Regions from separate parts of the Rhodococcus sp. NBC_00294 genome, predicted to be linked through region 2. Evidence: predicted binding sites of a transcription regulator. Region 2 holds the regulator's gene; the other holds the start of a gene.
The links. The regulator LexA, encoded in region 2, represses DNA repair genes until DNA is damaged. The targets are predictions, from matches to a motif close to CGAACANNTGTTCG.
Positions count from the first base shown of each region.

Region 1: the regulator LexA is predicted to act here: its motif matches at 4,923-4,936, upstream of OHB23_RS12210 (SAV_6107 family HEPN domain-containing protein).

Region 1 covers NZ_CP108043.1:2,602,246-2,609,397, reverse strand. The annotation lists gene OHB23_RS12235 (peptidoglycan D,D-transpeptidase FtsI family protein) at 1-678, opposite strand, end outside; gene OHB23_RS12230 (hypothetical protein) at 675-1,475, opposite strand; gene rsmH (16S rRNA (cytosine(1402)-N(4))-methyltransferase RsmH) at 1,472-2,476, opposite strand; gene mraZ (division/cell wall cluster transcriptional repressor MraZ) at 2,678-3,109, opposite strand; gene OHB23_RS12215 (DUF3040 domain-containing protein) at 3,622-4,050, opposite strand; gene OHB23_RS12210 (SAV_6107 family HEPN domain-containing protein) at 4,218-4,661, opposite strand; gene OHB23_RS12205 (GNAT family N-acetyltransferase) at 5,059-5,634, shown strand; gene OHB23_RS12200 (phytoene desaturase family protein) at 5,631-7,152, shown strand, end outside.
Region 2 covers NZ_CP108043.1:2,930,308-2,937,459, forward strand. The annotation lists gene OHB23_RS13750 (phosphoenolpyruvate--protein phosphotransferase) at 1-1,586, shown strand, start outside; gene OHB23_RS13755 (uracil-xanthine permease family protein) at 1,798-3,018, shown strand; gene OHB23_RS13760 (hypothetical protein) at 3,042-3,476, shown strand; gene OHB23_RS13765 (IMPACT family protein) at 3,486-4,109, shown strand; gene OHB23_RS13770 (acyl-CoA dehydrogenase family protein) at 4,268-5,410, shown strand; gene lexA (transcriptional repressor LexA) at 5,472-6,254, opposite strand; gene OHB23_RS13780 (hypothetical protein) at 6,518-6,934, shown strand; gene nrdR (transcriptional regulator NrdR) at 7,047-7,152, shown strand, end outside.

The DNA of each region.
Region 1 (7,152 bases), 330 kb from region 2:
GAGCAGGCCGTGGCCGTCCCAGCCGGTCGCCCCGACGATGTTGGCGGCGAGCGCCCCACCCGGGTACTCGCGGATGTCCTGCCGCTCGAGGCCGACCTCGGGGTACTGCTCGGCGATGGTCGCCGCGACCGCGGGATCGATGCTGCGCACGAGGTACTCGAACGACGAGGCTCCGGTCATCTTGTCGAGAAGGTCCTTTTCCGACACCAGGTCGCCCAGGATGCCGTGGACACCGGCAGCGACCTCGCGGATGCGATCGTCCGGATCCGGCTTCGTGTCGTCCTTCGCCTTCGCCTCCTCGAGCTCCACACGCACTCGCTGCGGCTGGAAGGTCAGCGCCTTCGCCTCCATCGTGAACGCGATGGGATTGCCGTCCCGGTCCGTGATGGACCCTCGCGTCGCCGGATCGACGATGGTGGTGGTGCGCTGACTGGCCGACTGCGCCGACAGCGACGGGGCGTCGATGCCCTGGATCCACAGCAACTGCAGCGTCGCGACGCCCAGGATCGCGAACATCGCGAAACGGCCGTAGCGGAACCGGAAGTCGAACGTCTCGGACTTGCGTGGACCCTGTCGACGCGGCGGACGAGGACCGCGAGGACCGGAGCCGGTGGCCGGCCGAGCGCGTGGGTCGCCGTGGTCGCGGCCGGTGCTCCGGTACGGCTGTCGAGTGGTCACCGAGCGCCTCCTGCGATGGGTACCTGCTGCTCGCCCACCGCGGCGGCGGGAGCCGGAAGAGGCTGCGGCGCAGCATTCTCCGGCATCGGCGTGGTCGTCGGTGCCACGGGCGCGGACGTCGTGGGGGCCGGCGTGGTGGATGCTGCGGGTGCCGACGTGGTCGGGGTCGCGGACGCACTCGGCGACGTACCGGGGCGACCGACGGGAGTGAGCGCCTCCCCGCCGGACGCGGGTGCCCCGGGGCGCGCACTCGGAGTCGCCGCACCGCCCGACGGGGTGGCGGCCGCGAAGTCGGGAGCCGGTGGACCGGCGGCCGGTGCCGGCGTACCGATCACCTGGACGACGCCGTCCGGCAGGACCACCAGTCGCGGAACGTCCTTCGTCGGGATCATTCCCTGTGCGGTCGCGCGACGGGCCAGCTCGGGAGCCGAATTCGCTGTCTCCACGTCACGTTGCAGCGCGGCGGCCCGTTCCGTCAGCTCCTGGTTGGTGGCACGCCCCGCACTGAGCAGGTACGAATCCTCCGCAGCGCGTGTGCTCAACAGCAGTGTCGAGGCGAGTCCGATGGCGAGGAGCCCGATGATGCTGGCCACGAACGGGATCCGAGCCGCGACGGATCGGGTGGGTCGTTGCGCGCGCGGGTCGGACTCGTGGGACATCGCACGCTGGCGACGCTTGTCGTACGCGCGCTTGGCCGCGCCCGTGCGAGCGGGAGGCCGCGGTGCGCGCACCGTCTCGAGCGAGGACCCGGCGCGGCGGTTGCCGTCCGATCCGGTCACGTCCACCGGAACACTCATGACGACCTCCTGGAAATGCGTTCTGCGCCGCGCAGTCTGACCGGAGCCGCGCGGGGGTTGTCGTCGATCTCGTCCTGCGAGGCCTTCTCGGCGCCGCGAGTGAGCAGCCGGAACTCGGGTCCGCTTCCCGGCAGCTCCATCGGGAGCCCCTCCGGCGTGGTGGAGCGGGTGCGCGGTGTCAGCTCCTGCTTGACCACGCGGTCCTCGAGGGACTGGTACGACATGAAGACGATGCGTCCCCCGACGACCAGCGAGTCGAGAGCCGGTGCGATGGCGTCTCGCAACGAGTCGAGTTCCTCGTTCACCGCGACCCGCAGTGCTTGGAAGGTCCGCTTCGCCGGATGTCCGCCGGTGCGACGCGTCGCCGCCGGGATGCTCGCGTAGAGCAGTTCGACGAGAGGCCCGCTGGTGACGAACGGTTCCGTCTCCCGGCGGCGCAGGATCGCCGAGGCGATGCGGCCGGCGAAGCGTTCCTCGCCGTACGTGCTGAGGATGCGGGCGATCTCACCGTGCGACGCGGTGTTGAGGATGTCCGCGGCGGTCCGACCCGTCGTGGGATCCATCCGCATGTCGAGCGGTGCGTCCACGGAGTAGGCGAAGCCACGATCGGTGGAGTCGAGCTGCATCGACGAGACGCCGAGATCGAAGAGGATCCCGTCGACGCTGTCCGTCGCGCCGAGGCCGACCAACGCCAGCGCGTCCTCGATACCGTCGTACGTGGTCGCGACCAGCGAGACGCGGTCACCGAAGGGAGCCAGCCGTTCTCCGGCCATGGCCAACGCGTCCGGGTCGCGGTCGAGACCGACGAGACGCAACCGCGGATACGCGGTGAGGAAGTGTTCGGCATGACCGCCGAGGCCGAGAGTGGCGTCGATGTAGACGGGATCGCGGTCGTTCGCAGCAGCGGCGACGAACGCCGGTCCGAGAAGTTCGTCGGCCCGAGGAAGACGGACCGGAACGTGCGAGAAAGGCGAGGCGGATGCCTGCTCGTCCTCCGCCATGGTGGTGATCTCCCGCCTGATTCGCATTCGAGCTGTGTGTCGTGCCAGGTGGAGCGGTGAGTGCGTCGAGGTCTCTGTCCGACAGTGGAACCTGGCGTTGGGGAAGTACGTCAGGGTCCGACCGGTACTTGGCGTTGGGGAAGTACGTCAAGGCCCGGTTCGGGCAGAGGCCACGCGGCACTCGCCGCCGGCCGGGTGTGGCTACAACATGTCCATGAGCGATTCGTCCACTGCCTGCGAGAAATCTTCTTCGTGCTCCTGCGAGTACCGCTCCCACGACGCGGCGTCCCACAGCTCGAGATGATCCATCGAGCCGATGACGACGCAGTCCTTCGACAGCGCCGCGTACTCGCGGTGCGAGGACCCGATGGTGATGCGACCCTGCGAATCCGGCCGCTGCTCGTCCGTACCGGCCGCGAGGTTGCGGATGTACGCGCGCGCCTGCGGGTTCGACCGCGAGGCCTTCGACAGCTTCGCCACCCGCTCCGCGAACACGTCACGGGGGTAGATGGCCAGGCTGTGGTCCTGCCCTTTGCTCACCATCACTCCTCCCGCCAGGTCTTCGCGAAACTTCGCCGGCAACGTCAGTCGAAACTTGTCATCGAGCTTGGGCGTGTAGGTACCGAGAAACACTCGGCACCTCCTCGACCCCGTGTCGTGCAGTTCGCGGGACTCCATCGATCCCCGCTGTCCGCCACATTACCCCACTTTCCCCCACATTCAATCGACACGGCGGAACATTTCAGTGACTCGTCACTAAAGGGCCAGGTCGCACGCACAAAGAGCAGCGAAGTCGGTCCGGCAGCGGGAGGACCCACGTGCACGGAGTGGAGGTGTCCCCCACCGTTCCGCGACCCCCGTGAACCGGATAATTGCAGGTCGAACGGCACGTTCGCGCGTCACGGGCCCGGGTGACCGCGCGCGGCGGAGTCGCCAGGGGTGCCGGGTGGGGCGTGGTGGGGATCTGGGGGCCGAGACCACCCTCGGTGGGGCGCGGTGGGGGGATCGACACCCACGGGTCCCTGAACGGCATCAGCGCGGCACCCGTGGTGGGTGCCGCGCTGATGTGTCACAGCATCGGTGTGAGAGGCGCGCTGCCCCTCACGCGAGAATCGGAGCGATCGATGTGACCGCTCCGGTCTCTCTCATTCCTGGTCGAACCGTCGCTTGAAACGATCCTCCATCCGCGAGGAGAATCCCTTGCGGGGACCTCGGCGCGGTGCGGAACCGGAACGGCGCGGGCCGCTTCCCGGTGCCGGCGGGTTGTCGCCCTCGGACTGCTCGGACTGGGGCGCGGTGGGCTTGCGCAGCAAGAGCAGAACGCCGGAGCCGAACATGAACACGAAGCCGACGAGACTGATGATCGGGAATCCACCGGGCTTGAACGGGAGGGCCACGCCTGCAATGAGCAGAATGAGGCCGATCACGAACAGAGCGACGGCCTGAAAACGACGCCGCGTGGATGCGGCTCGAATCCGTCCGCCGCGCACGGTCGACGCGAACTTGGGGTCCTCGGCATAGAGAGCGCTCTCGATCTGGTCGAGCATGCGCTGCTCGTGCTCGGAGAGTGGCACGGTACCTCCCCCGGCACTGGATGGTGGCTCTCACCTCTTGGCCAGAAGTGAGAGGTAGCCGATCGGTCCGGCTACCTGTTGTCGATGATACGAGCAGAATCGGCGGCGAGCCACCTACCTGCACCACCAGTATGCGAGAAAAAGTCGCTCCGTGGTGGCGACCAGGCCTACGCGGGCTGCGCGACCGCGTCGGACCGCGAGGTCACACGGTCCTCGACGCGGTGCAGAAAGCGTCCCACCTGCGAGAAGAACTCGTCCGCCTCGGCCGCGTCGAGCCGATCGGCCGAGCCCGCCTCGATGGACGCACGCAGCGTGGAATACGCGGCGAAGTACGACGCCCACTCCGTGAACTCCGGCGCAGCCGTCCGCATGCGCACCCAGGCGCTGCGGGACGCCCCACGCTTGGGCACCGGATCGACCGCGTCGAGCAGGGCGCCGGCACCGCGCAACGCGGCGACGTAGGACTCGAGGAACATGTCGGCCGCCGATGGTGCACCGGCCGCGTCACCGAGAATGGCGTCCGCGCGACGCAGCAACATGCGGGCGCGGGCGTGCGTGCGCGACGGCGCCGCCGCGGAGGCGTCGAACGAGACCACCGTGCCGTTCGTCATCGCCTCACCACCCTCCGTGCGGTCTGCAGAGCTGCGGCGTGCCGCAGTGTGACCACCCGTGCTCCGAGCCATTGCGCTACCTCCCTCTCCGACACGTGAACCGATCGGCGTCCCACGTCCTTCTCAACACCGTCGGCCTGTCGGTTACTCCCCTGAGCGGGCCGATCGAGCGCGATGTAAGCATGGAGGTCGGACATGTTCTCCGGACCGTCTCGCGCGATCGACCCGATGTCGGGCCGATCGACCCGAGGTCGATTCGTTCGAACGCGTGTTCGATGACTTCACTGTAGCGCGGACGTCCGACACGATGCGAGGGATCGAGGTGAGTACCGTTCACGACGCCCGAGGCGGCCCCTCCGACGAGGGCATTCGTCTGATCGAACTCACCCCGCAGGACATGCGCCGACGGTTGACCGAAGCCCTGTCCGTCTACGTCGCCGCGATGGGCTACCCGCGCGGAACCGAGTTGCATCGGGCGCCGATGTGGGCGGAGCACATCCTGCGGCCGGGGTGGGGCGCGGTGGGAGGAGTCTCACACGACGACCACCTGGTGGCGATCGCCTACTGCTATCGCGGAGCGCCACATCAGTGGTGGCATCAGCAGGTCCGCGACGGAATGCGACGAGCGGGGTGGTCCGCCGAGAACGCCGAGCGGGTCCTCTCGGACTACGTCGAGTTGACCGAGCTGCACGTCTCCCCCGAGGCTCAGGGGCACCGTCTCGGCGAACGGCTCCTGCTCGCCCTCATGGCGGGCCGCCGGGAGAGTTCCGTGCTGCTCTCCACCCCCGAGGTCACCGGCGAGGACAATCGAGCATGGCGTCTCTACCGGCGGACGGGGTTCCAGGACGTCGTGCGCCGATTCCACTTCGCCGGGGACGCCCGACCCTTCGCGGTGCTCGGCCGCGAATTACCCCTGACACCCGGGACCGGACTCGGTCTCGACACCACCACAGAAGAGGGGCCGACCACGTGATCGATGCCGCCGTCGTCGGATCGGGTCACAACGCACTCGTCTCCGCCGCCTACCTGACCGATGCCGGATGGTCCGTCCGCGTCCTCGAACGAGACACCGTCGTCGGAGGCGCGGCCTCCACGGTCGAGCGCTTCCCCGGCCACAAGGTGGATCGGGGCTCGTCCGCGCACATCATGATCCGGCAGACCGGCATCATCGAGGAGTTGCGTCTCGCCGATCACGGCCTGCGCTATCTCGACTGCGACCCGTGGGCGTTCGCGCCGCCTCCGCCCGGCACCGACGAGCCGGGCATCGTGTTCTCCGTGGACCTGGACGCCACCTGTGCCTCGATCGAGGCGGCGTGCGGACGCAAGGACGCGGACGCGTACCGCGCGTTCGTCGCACTGTGGGGGCCCCGCAGCGCACGTGTCATGAAGTCGTTCGGGAGTCCGCCCACCGGGAGGGCTCTGCTGTCCTCCTTCTGGGGCATGGACGCGAGCGACGGTGCGGCGGCCCTGTCCCGCGAGTTCCTCGCGTCGGGCGACTCGCTTCTGAACCGGTGGTTCGACAGCGAGCGCCTGAAAGCGGCTCTCGCGTGGTTCGGCGCCCAGTCCGGTCCGCCGATGTCCGAGCCCGGCACGGCCCCGATGGTGGCCTTCAACGCTCTGATGCACACGACCCCGCCCGGCCGCGCCGTCGGCGGCAGTGGCGCGCTGAGCGTCGCGCTGCAGACGAAGATCGAGGCCGACGGAGGCACCGTCACCCTCGGTGACGCCGTCGTGTCGGTCACGCGTGTCGGAGACGGATGGTCGGTCCGCACCGCGAGTGGCGAGGAGGTGCGCGCACGCACGGTCATCGCCGGGTGCCACATCCTGACCACGCTCGACCTCCTCGACGCCGGCGGTTTCGACACGGCGACGACGGAGTCGTGGCGACGGCAGATCGACGTGGGGCCGGGCATCGGCATGGTGGTCCGCGCATCGACGTCGTCGTTGCCGCAGTATCCCGGCGCTCCCGGCGTCGAGTCGTCCAGCCGCGGACTGCAACTGCTGGTACACGACCGGGCCCAGCTCCGTCGGGCGCACGGAGCAGCATCGGCAGGCGATCTCCCGCCGGCGCCGGTGGTGCTGGCCATGAGCTTCAGCGCGGTCGACCCATCGATCGCGAAGCCCGGCGAACACCAGGTCTCACTGTGGTCGCAGTGGCACCCGTACCGACTGGCCGACGGTCGGAGCTGGCGAGGCGGCAGCCCGGAGGTGGCGGAACTCGAGGGTGATCGGATCGTCGCCGAGGTGGACAAGTACGCCCCCGGCTTCGCCGACAGCATCCTGCAGCGGCACACCCAGTCCCCGTGGGACCTCGAACAGGAACTCGGGCTCGTCGGGGGCAACGTGATGCACGTCGAGATGTCACTGCACCAGATGATGATGTGGCGCCCCATGCCGGCGCTCGCGGACATGACCGTGCCCGGAGCCCCGTCGTTCTTCCTGACCGGCGCCTCGATGCACCCCGGCGGCGGTGTCTCCGGATCCAGCGGCC
Region 2 (7,152 bases):
GCCCCTCACGTCCCGACACGGCCGTCGAGATCGCCGAGGACGCGCGCGATGCAGAGAAGGAGCGCTTCCGCGCCGCGGCGGCCGAGGTCGGTCGACGTCTGCAGGCCCGTGCCGCACTGGCAACCGGCTCCGCGTCCGAGGTGCTCGCCGCCAACGCCGCGATGGCCGAGGACCGCGGGTGGATCGGCGCCGGCGTCAAGGCCATCGGCAAGGGTTCCGACGCCGCGTACGCCGCCGTCACCGCGACGGACCAGTTCGTCGCCATGTTCGCCAAGCTCGGCGGACGCATGGCCGAGCGCATCACCGACCTCATGGACATCTGCGACCGCGTGATCGCCGAGCTGTCCGATCTCCCGGAGCCCGGCGTGCCCACCCCGTCGGAGCCCTCGGTTCTCCTGGCGGAGGACCTCGCACCCGCCGACACCGCGGGACTCGACGCCACGCTGGTCGTCGGCCTCGCGACCTCGCTCGGTGGACCCACCAGCCACACCGCGATCATCGCCCGTCAGCTCGGCATCCCGTGCATCGTCGCGGCGACGGGCCTCGACGACGTCCCCGCCGGGACGCTCGTCATGGTGGACGGCACCACCGGCCGCATCGAGATCGAGCCCGATCCGTCCACGGCACGCTCCGCGGTCGAGGAATCGGCCACCCACCTCGCCGAGGTGGCCGACTGGAGCGGGCCGGGCCGGACGTCCGACGGTCACCGTGTCGACATCCTCGCGAACGTGCAGGACGGCGCCGGCGCTCGCGCAGCCCGGTCCACCGCGGCCGACGGCGTCGGACTCTTCCGCACCGAACTCAGCTTCCTCGACCGCGACGTCGAGCCCACCGTCGACGAGCAGGCCTCGATCTACGCCGAGGTGCTCACCGCGTTCGAGGGCACCAAGGTGGTCGTCCGCACGCTCGACGCCGGCTCGGACAAGCCGCTGCGCTTCGCGAACCACGCCGACGAGGCCAACCCGGCCCTCGGAGTGCGCGGCATCCGTATCGCCGAGGGCAATCGCGGCATCCTGCACCGCCAGCTCGACGCCATCGCGGCCGCGGCGGCCTCGACCGAGTCGTCTCCGTGGGTGATGGCCCCGATGATCGCCACGTCCGCCGAGGCACAGGCCTTCGCCGCCGACGTGCGGGAACGCGGGCTCACCCCCGGCGTCATGATCGAGGTGCCCGCCGCGGCGCTGCTCGCGGACCGGATCCTCGATCACGTCGACTTCCTGTCCATCGGAACCAACGACCTCGCGCAGTACACGATGGCGGCCGACCGCATGTCCGCCGACCTGGCCGCACTGACCGATCCGTGGCAGCCCGCAGTCCTGACGCTCGTCGCCCACGCGGCGAAGGCCGGCGCAGCGGTGAACAAGCCTGTCGGAGTCTGCGGAGAGGCCGCCGCGGACCCGTTGTTGGCCTGTGTCCTCGTCGGCTTCGGCGTCACGTCCCTCTCGGCCGCGTCGGCCGCCGTGGCCGGTGTCGGCGCGAAGCTCGGCACCGTGACCCTCGAGCAGTGCAAGGCCGCGGCCGAGGCCGTGCTGTCCACCTCCAGCCCGGCCGAAGCACGCGAGGTTGCCGCCGGCCTGCTCGGGTGATGCGCTCCCGCCCTCCGACCGCCCTCCGGCCTTCCCGGTGACCTGCCGACCGGCCTCCGGCCTTCCCTGTGACCTGCCGACCGGCCTCCGGCCTTCCCGGTGACCTGCCGACCGGCCTCCGGCCTTCCCGCATGACATCATTTCCGCCGTGACGACAACTCGATCCAGGCAGTTTTTCCCTCGCTGGTCCGTCCACGGTGACGGTCGCACCGTGGCGCCCGACGCGGTCGTCGCTCCCGACGAACGGCTCTCGTGGCCACGCACGATCGGGATCGGGATGCAGCATGTCGTCGCGATGTTCGGTGCCACTCTGCTGGTGCCGACCATCACAGGGTTCCCGGTCACGACGACGCTGTTCTTCTCCGGTCTGGGTACCGCGATCTTCCTGTTGGCCACGCGCGGCCGGATCCCGAGCTACCTGGGCTCGTCCTTCGCATTCATCGCACCCTTGGCGGCGACGGCGGGCGACGGTCCCGCTGCGCAGCTCGGCGCGGTGCTCGTGGTGGGCGTGGTGTTGTTCCTGGTCGGCCTGCTCGTCCGGTTGGCGGGGAGCCGCGTCCTCGACGCCGTCATGCCGCCGCTCGTGACCGGCGCGATCGTGGCGCTCATCGGCCTGAACCTCGCGTCCACCGCCGCGACCTCGTACGAAGCTCAGCCGCTCGTCGCGACCGTGACTCTCGTGGCGGTCCTGCTGGTCACCGTCGCGGTGCCGGGGCTGATCGGCCGCCTCGGCATCCTCGTCGGCGTCGTCGTGGGGTGGGTGTTCGCTGCCGTCACCGGTGCTCTCGATCCCGCACGCGTCGACGCACTCGGTAGCGCGTCGTGGATCGGACTGCCCGAGTTCACGGGCCCTTCGTTCCAGCTGTCCGTCGTGCTCGTCGCACTGCCCGTCGTCGTGGTGCTCGTCGCCGAGAACGTCGGTCACGTGAAGGCGGTCGCGGCGATGACGGGTCGGTCCCTCGACGACGTCGCCGGTGACGCCCTCATGGCGGACGGCGCGGCGACCGTCCTCGCCGGTGCCGGTGGTGGTTCGGGCACCACGACCTACGCGGAGAACATCGGCGTCATGGCCGCCACCCGCGTGTACTCCACCGCTGCCTACTGGGTCGCCGCCGCCACGGCGCTGGTGCTCTCGTTCTCCCCGAAGTTCGGCGCTCTGATCTTCACGGTCCCGAGCGGTGTGATCGGCGGCGCGACGCTCGTGCTCTACGGTCTCATCGGCCTTCTCGGCGTGCGGATCTGGCAGGAAGCGGGGATCGACTTCACCAAGCCGCTCAACCTGATGGTCGCGGCGGCCGCCCTCGTCGCCGGTGTCGGTGACTTGACGCTGACCATCGGATCCGTCGAACTAGGCGGCATCGTGTGGGGCTCGGTCGGCATCCTGGTCGCGTACCCGGTGCTGCGCGCGCTGTCGGAGCGGCGACGAGACTGAGCGGTCTGTGCCACGCTGAAGCGGTGAGCCACCCACACCTCGACCCGATGCGACCCGTGCGCCTCGCGCCGGACGAGTGGCCGTCGACGCCGGCGTGGAAGGTTCCGCTGATCGGCGTCGTCTGGGTTGCAATCGTCGTGGCGACCTTCGCGCTGCCGAACTCTGTTGCTCGTGCGGCCGTTGCGGCTGTTGCCCTGATCGTTGCTGTGGTTCTCGCCGTTGCGTCGACGATGCGGACCGTGCGCGAGAGCGGCGACCAGCGCATCTCCTGGTTGCGCGGCCCCGCGGTGCGTCGCCGTGACGTCGACCTGCTGCGGAGTGCCAGTGGTTCGGCGGTGGTCGTCGTCGGCTTCGCTCTGAACGGCGTGCCGGGTCAGTACTGGTGGGTGACTCTGGCAATCGTCGCCTGGGTTCTGCCGCCACTCGTCCTGCAGGCTCGGCACAATCGCCGCGTCTAGGCTGGCTCCGTGCCGCATGCCCTCGTCGCGACCCGACACATCGATGCGGAAACGGTGATCGAGCGGAGCCGGTTCCTCGCCCGCGTGGTCACCGTCCACACCGAGTCCGAGGCGCTCGACGTGGTCGCTGCGGTGTCGGCAGAGTTTCCCGATGCGGGCCACCACTGTTGGGCTTTCGTCGTCGGCGCAGATCAGGAGCACCGCCGTCAGCGCGCATCGGACGACGGCGAACCTGGCGGTACGGCAGGTGTTCCGATGCTCGGCGTGCTGACCGGCCGCGACCTGGTCGATGTGGTGGCCGTCGTCAGTCGGTGGTTCGGGGGCGTCAAGCTCGGTGCCGGTGGACTGGTGCGCGCCTACTCGGGCGCGGTGAGTGCGGCGCTCGACCGCGCGGAGGTCGGCGAGCTCGCGCGAGTCGACGTCCTCGAGATGGACTTGTCCCATGCTGATGCCGGTCGGGTGGAGGGCGTCCTGCGAGTGCACGGATTCGCCGTCGACGACGTCGCCTACGGATCCGACGTGCGGCTCCGGGTGATCGGTGACGGCGACCGGCTCGACGGTGTCCTCGCGTCCGCGACCGGCGGCGGTGTGGTGGCCGAGCGCGTCGGGCACCGGTGGGTGCTCGGGCTCTGAGGCGGCTGGGTGCGTTGAGCCGCGGATACCGCGGCTCAACACACCGGATCCGCCCAGCGACGCCGAGGTCACCGAACGTGCTCGCACTGGTCATCGACCCCGCTCGTACCTGGTTCTAGGCTCGAGACAGATCCGCCGTACGCACGACGAGGAGAATCATGAAGCGCACGTTGTTCGAGCCCGAGCACGACCTGTTCCGCAGCTCGTACAAGAAGTTTCTCGAGCAGCACGTCGCGCCGCATCACGCGGAGTGGGAGACGCAGAACATCGTCGACAGAGGTGTCTGGGTCGAGGCCGGCAAGCAGGGCTTCCTGGGCATGGCAGTGCCGGAGGAGTTCGGCGGCGGCGGAGTCAAGGACTTCCGCTACAACGCCATCGTCACCGAGGAGACCACGGCCGGTGGGTACAGCGGCATCGGGTTCACGCTGCACAACGACGTCGTCGCTCCGTACCTCATCGAGCTGACGAACGACGAGCAGAAGCAGCGCTGGCTGCCCGGCTTCTGCTCCGGTGAGCTGATCACCGCGATCGCGATGACCGAGCCGGGCACGGGCAGTGACCTGCAGGGCATCAAGACCAAGGCCGTCCGTGACGGTGACGACTGGGTGCTCAACGGCTCCAAGACGTTCATCACCAACGGCATCAACGCCGATATCGTCATCGTGGTGGCGTGCACCGATCCGGAGAAGGGCGCGCAGGGCTTCAGCCTGTTCGTCGTCGAGCGCGACATGCCGGGCTTCGAGCGCGGCCGCAACCTCGACAAGATCGGTATGAAGGCGCAGGACACCGCGGAGCTCAGCTTCACCGACGTCCGCATCCCTGCCGCCAACATGCTCGGTCAGGAGGGTATGGGCTTCATCTACCTGATGCAGAACCTGCCGCAGGAGCGCCTGTCGATCGCCGTCGTCGCGGCTGCCGCGATGGAGTCCGCGCTCGCGATGACGATCCAGTACTGCAAGGACCGCAAGGCGTTCGGCAAGCCGATCGGCAAGTTCCAGAACACGCGATTCGTGCTGGCGGAGTGCGCGACCGAGACGACTGCCGTCCGCATCATGGTGGACAAGTACATCGAGCAGCTCAACGCGAACGAGCTGTCGGTCCAGGAAGCCGCCATGGCGAAGTGGTGGACCACCGAGAACCAGGTCAAGCTCATCGACCGGTGCCTGCAGCTGCACGGTGGCTACGGCTACATGAAGGAGTACCCGATCGCCAAGGCGTACATGGACTCCCGCGTGCAGACCATCTACGGCGGCACGACGGAGATCATGAAGGAGATCATCGGTCGCGGTCTGGACCTGTAGGAACCTCGAACACGACGACGCCGGCGCTGGAAATCCAGCGCCGGCGTTCGTGTGTCCGGAATCAGAGCTTGCGCATCACGGTGACGACCTTGCCCAGCACCACGGCGTCGTTCCCGGGAATGGGCTCGAACAGGTCGTTGTGGGGGAGCAGCCAGACGTCCCCACCAGTCCGCTTGAACGTCTTGACGGTGGCCTCTCCGTCGATCATTGCGGCGACGATGTCCCCGTTGTCGGCCACGTTCTGCTGACGCACGACCACCCAGTCACCGTCGCAGATGGCGGCGTCGATCATCGACTCACCGACGACGCGGAGAAGGAACAGCGAGCCGGACCCGACGAGCTCGCGCGGAAGCGGGAACACGTCCTCGACGGCCTGCTCCGCGAGAATCGGACCACCCGCGGCGATACGTCCCAGGACGGGGACGAAGGTCGGTGCGGGCAGGCGATCGTCGTCCGACGACGGTGTGTCCGCGCTGTCGAGGTGATTCGTGGTGTCCGCGGCGACGAGATCGTCCTGCGCGACGGCAGAGACCTCTTCGGGGCGCCCGTTCTCGCCCGGCAGACGCACGTCGACGGCGCGGGGACGGTTGGGGTCGCGGCGCAGGAACCCCTTGCGTTCGAGGGTGCGCAGTTGATGCGCGACCGACGAGGTGGACGTCAATCCGACGGCGTCACCGATCTCCCGGATGCTCGGCGGATAGCCGCGCTCGACGACCGACGCACGGATCACCTCGAGCACTCGCCGCTGACGTTCGGTGAGACCGGACTCGGTGTCGGCGGTCGTGGCCGAGCCGGTCGCTGACGCGCGCCCGCCGACCGTGCCGGATGAGCTGTCGTCCTTCATCGAGATACCTCCATCGGTAGCAGTGGACGTGGGGCAGGTGGTGCTGGTGTCACGTCCGTTGTGCGTGTGTCGAACCTAAACCGAAACGGGACTCGGATCAAACACCTGTTCGAAGCGTGTCGCGTGTTCGATGCACTTTGTCGGACCGGACTGCTATACATCGAACATGCGTTCATTCGAACGCGTGGGCGAATGTGTTGTTCGAACACCTCGGTGCATCGGCGACGCGGACGGCCACCGGCTATCCACGAGGAGTGGTTGCAATGACTCGAAGTGACCTGCTGACTGTCGGCACCGCACGTTCCATCGACATGCATGCACCCGTCCGCACGCGCTGGACCTGCGACGACGATTCCTACTGGGGTATGGCCGACCGCGCGGCCGGGTCCACGACGACCGACGTGCGCGAGCGCACCACGGTCCGCCGCAGCCCCGCTCCGCGCGACTCCCGCCGCCCCGACGGCGGCACTGTCGACTACCGTCGCCGCTCGAACGGTGTCTCGCAGGTCGAACACCGCACTCGTCGGGGACACGGATTCGCGACGCCCATCGCTGTGGCGCTGATCACAGCAGTGTCCGTTCTGGGGCTGGTGGGGTTGGCGAACATGCGCTCCGCCGACGTCCCGGCACAGCCGTCCATCTCGGAGCAGGTGGAGATGGGCGTCGTCTCCGGACGCTGACACCGGCCGGACACGCCCCCGGGGCCGCGGAAGGCCCTCCCGGTACGCTGGACACACCGAGAGCCGCCGTGGCGCTCGGGAAATGCCCGAGCCATCGAGGGGTCTCTGTCCGATGCACTGCCCGTTCTGCCGTCACCCCGACTCGCGCGTCGTCGATTCGCGCGAAGCGGAGGAGGGCCAGGCGATCCGGCGGCGTCGTTCCTGCCCCGAGTGCGGTC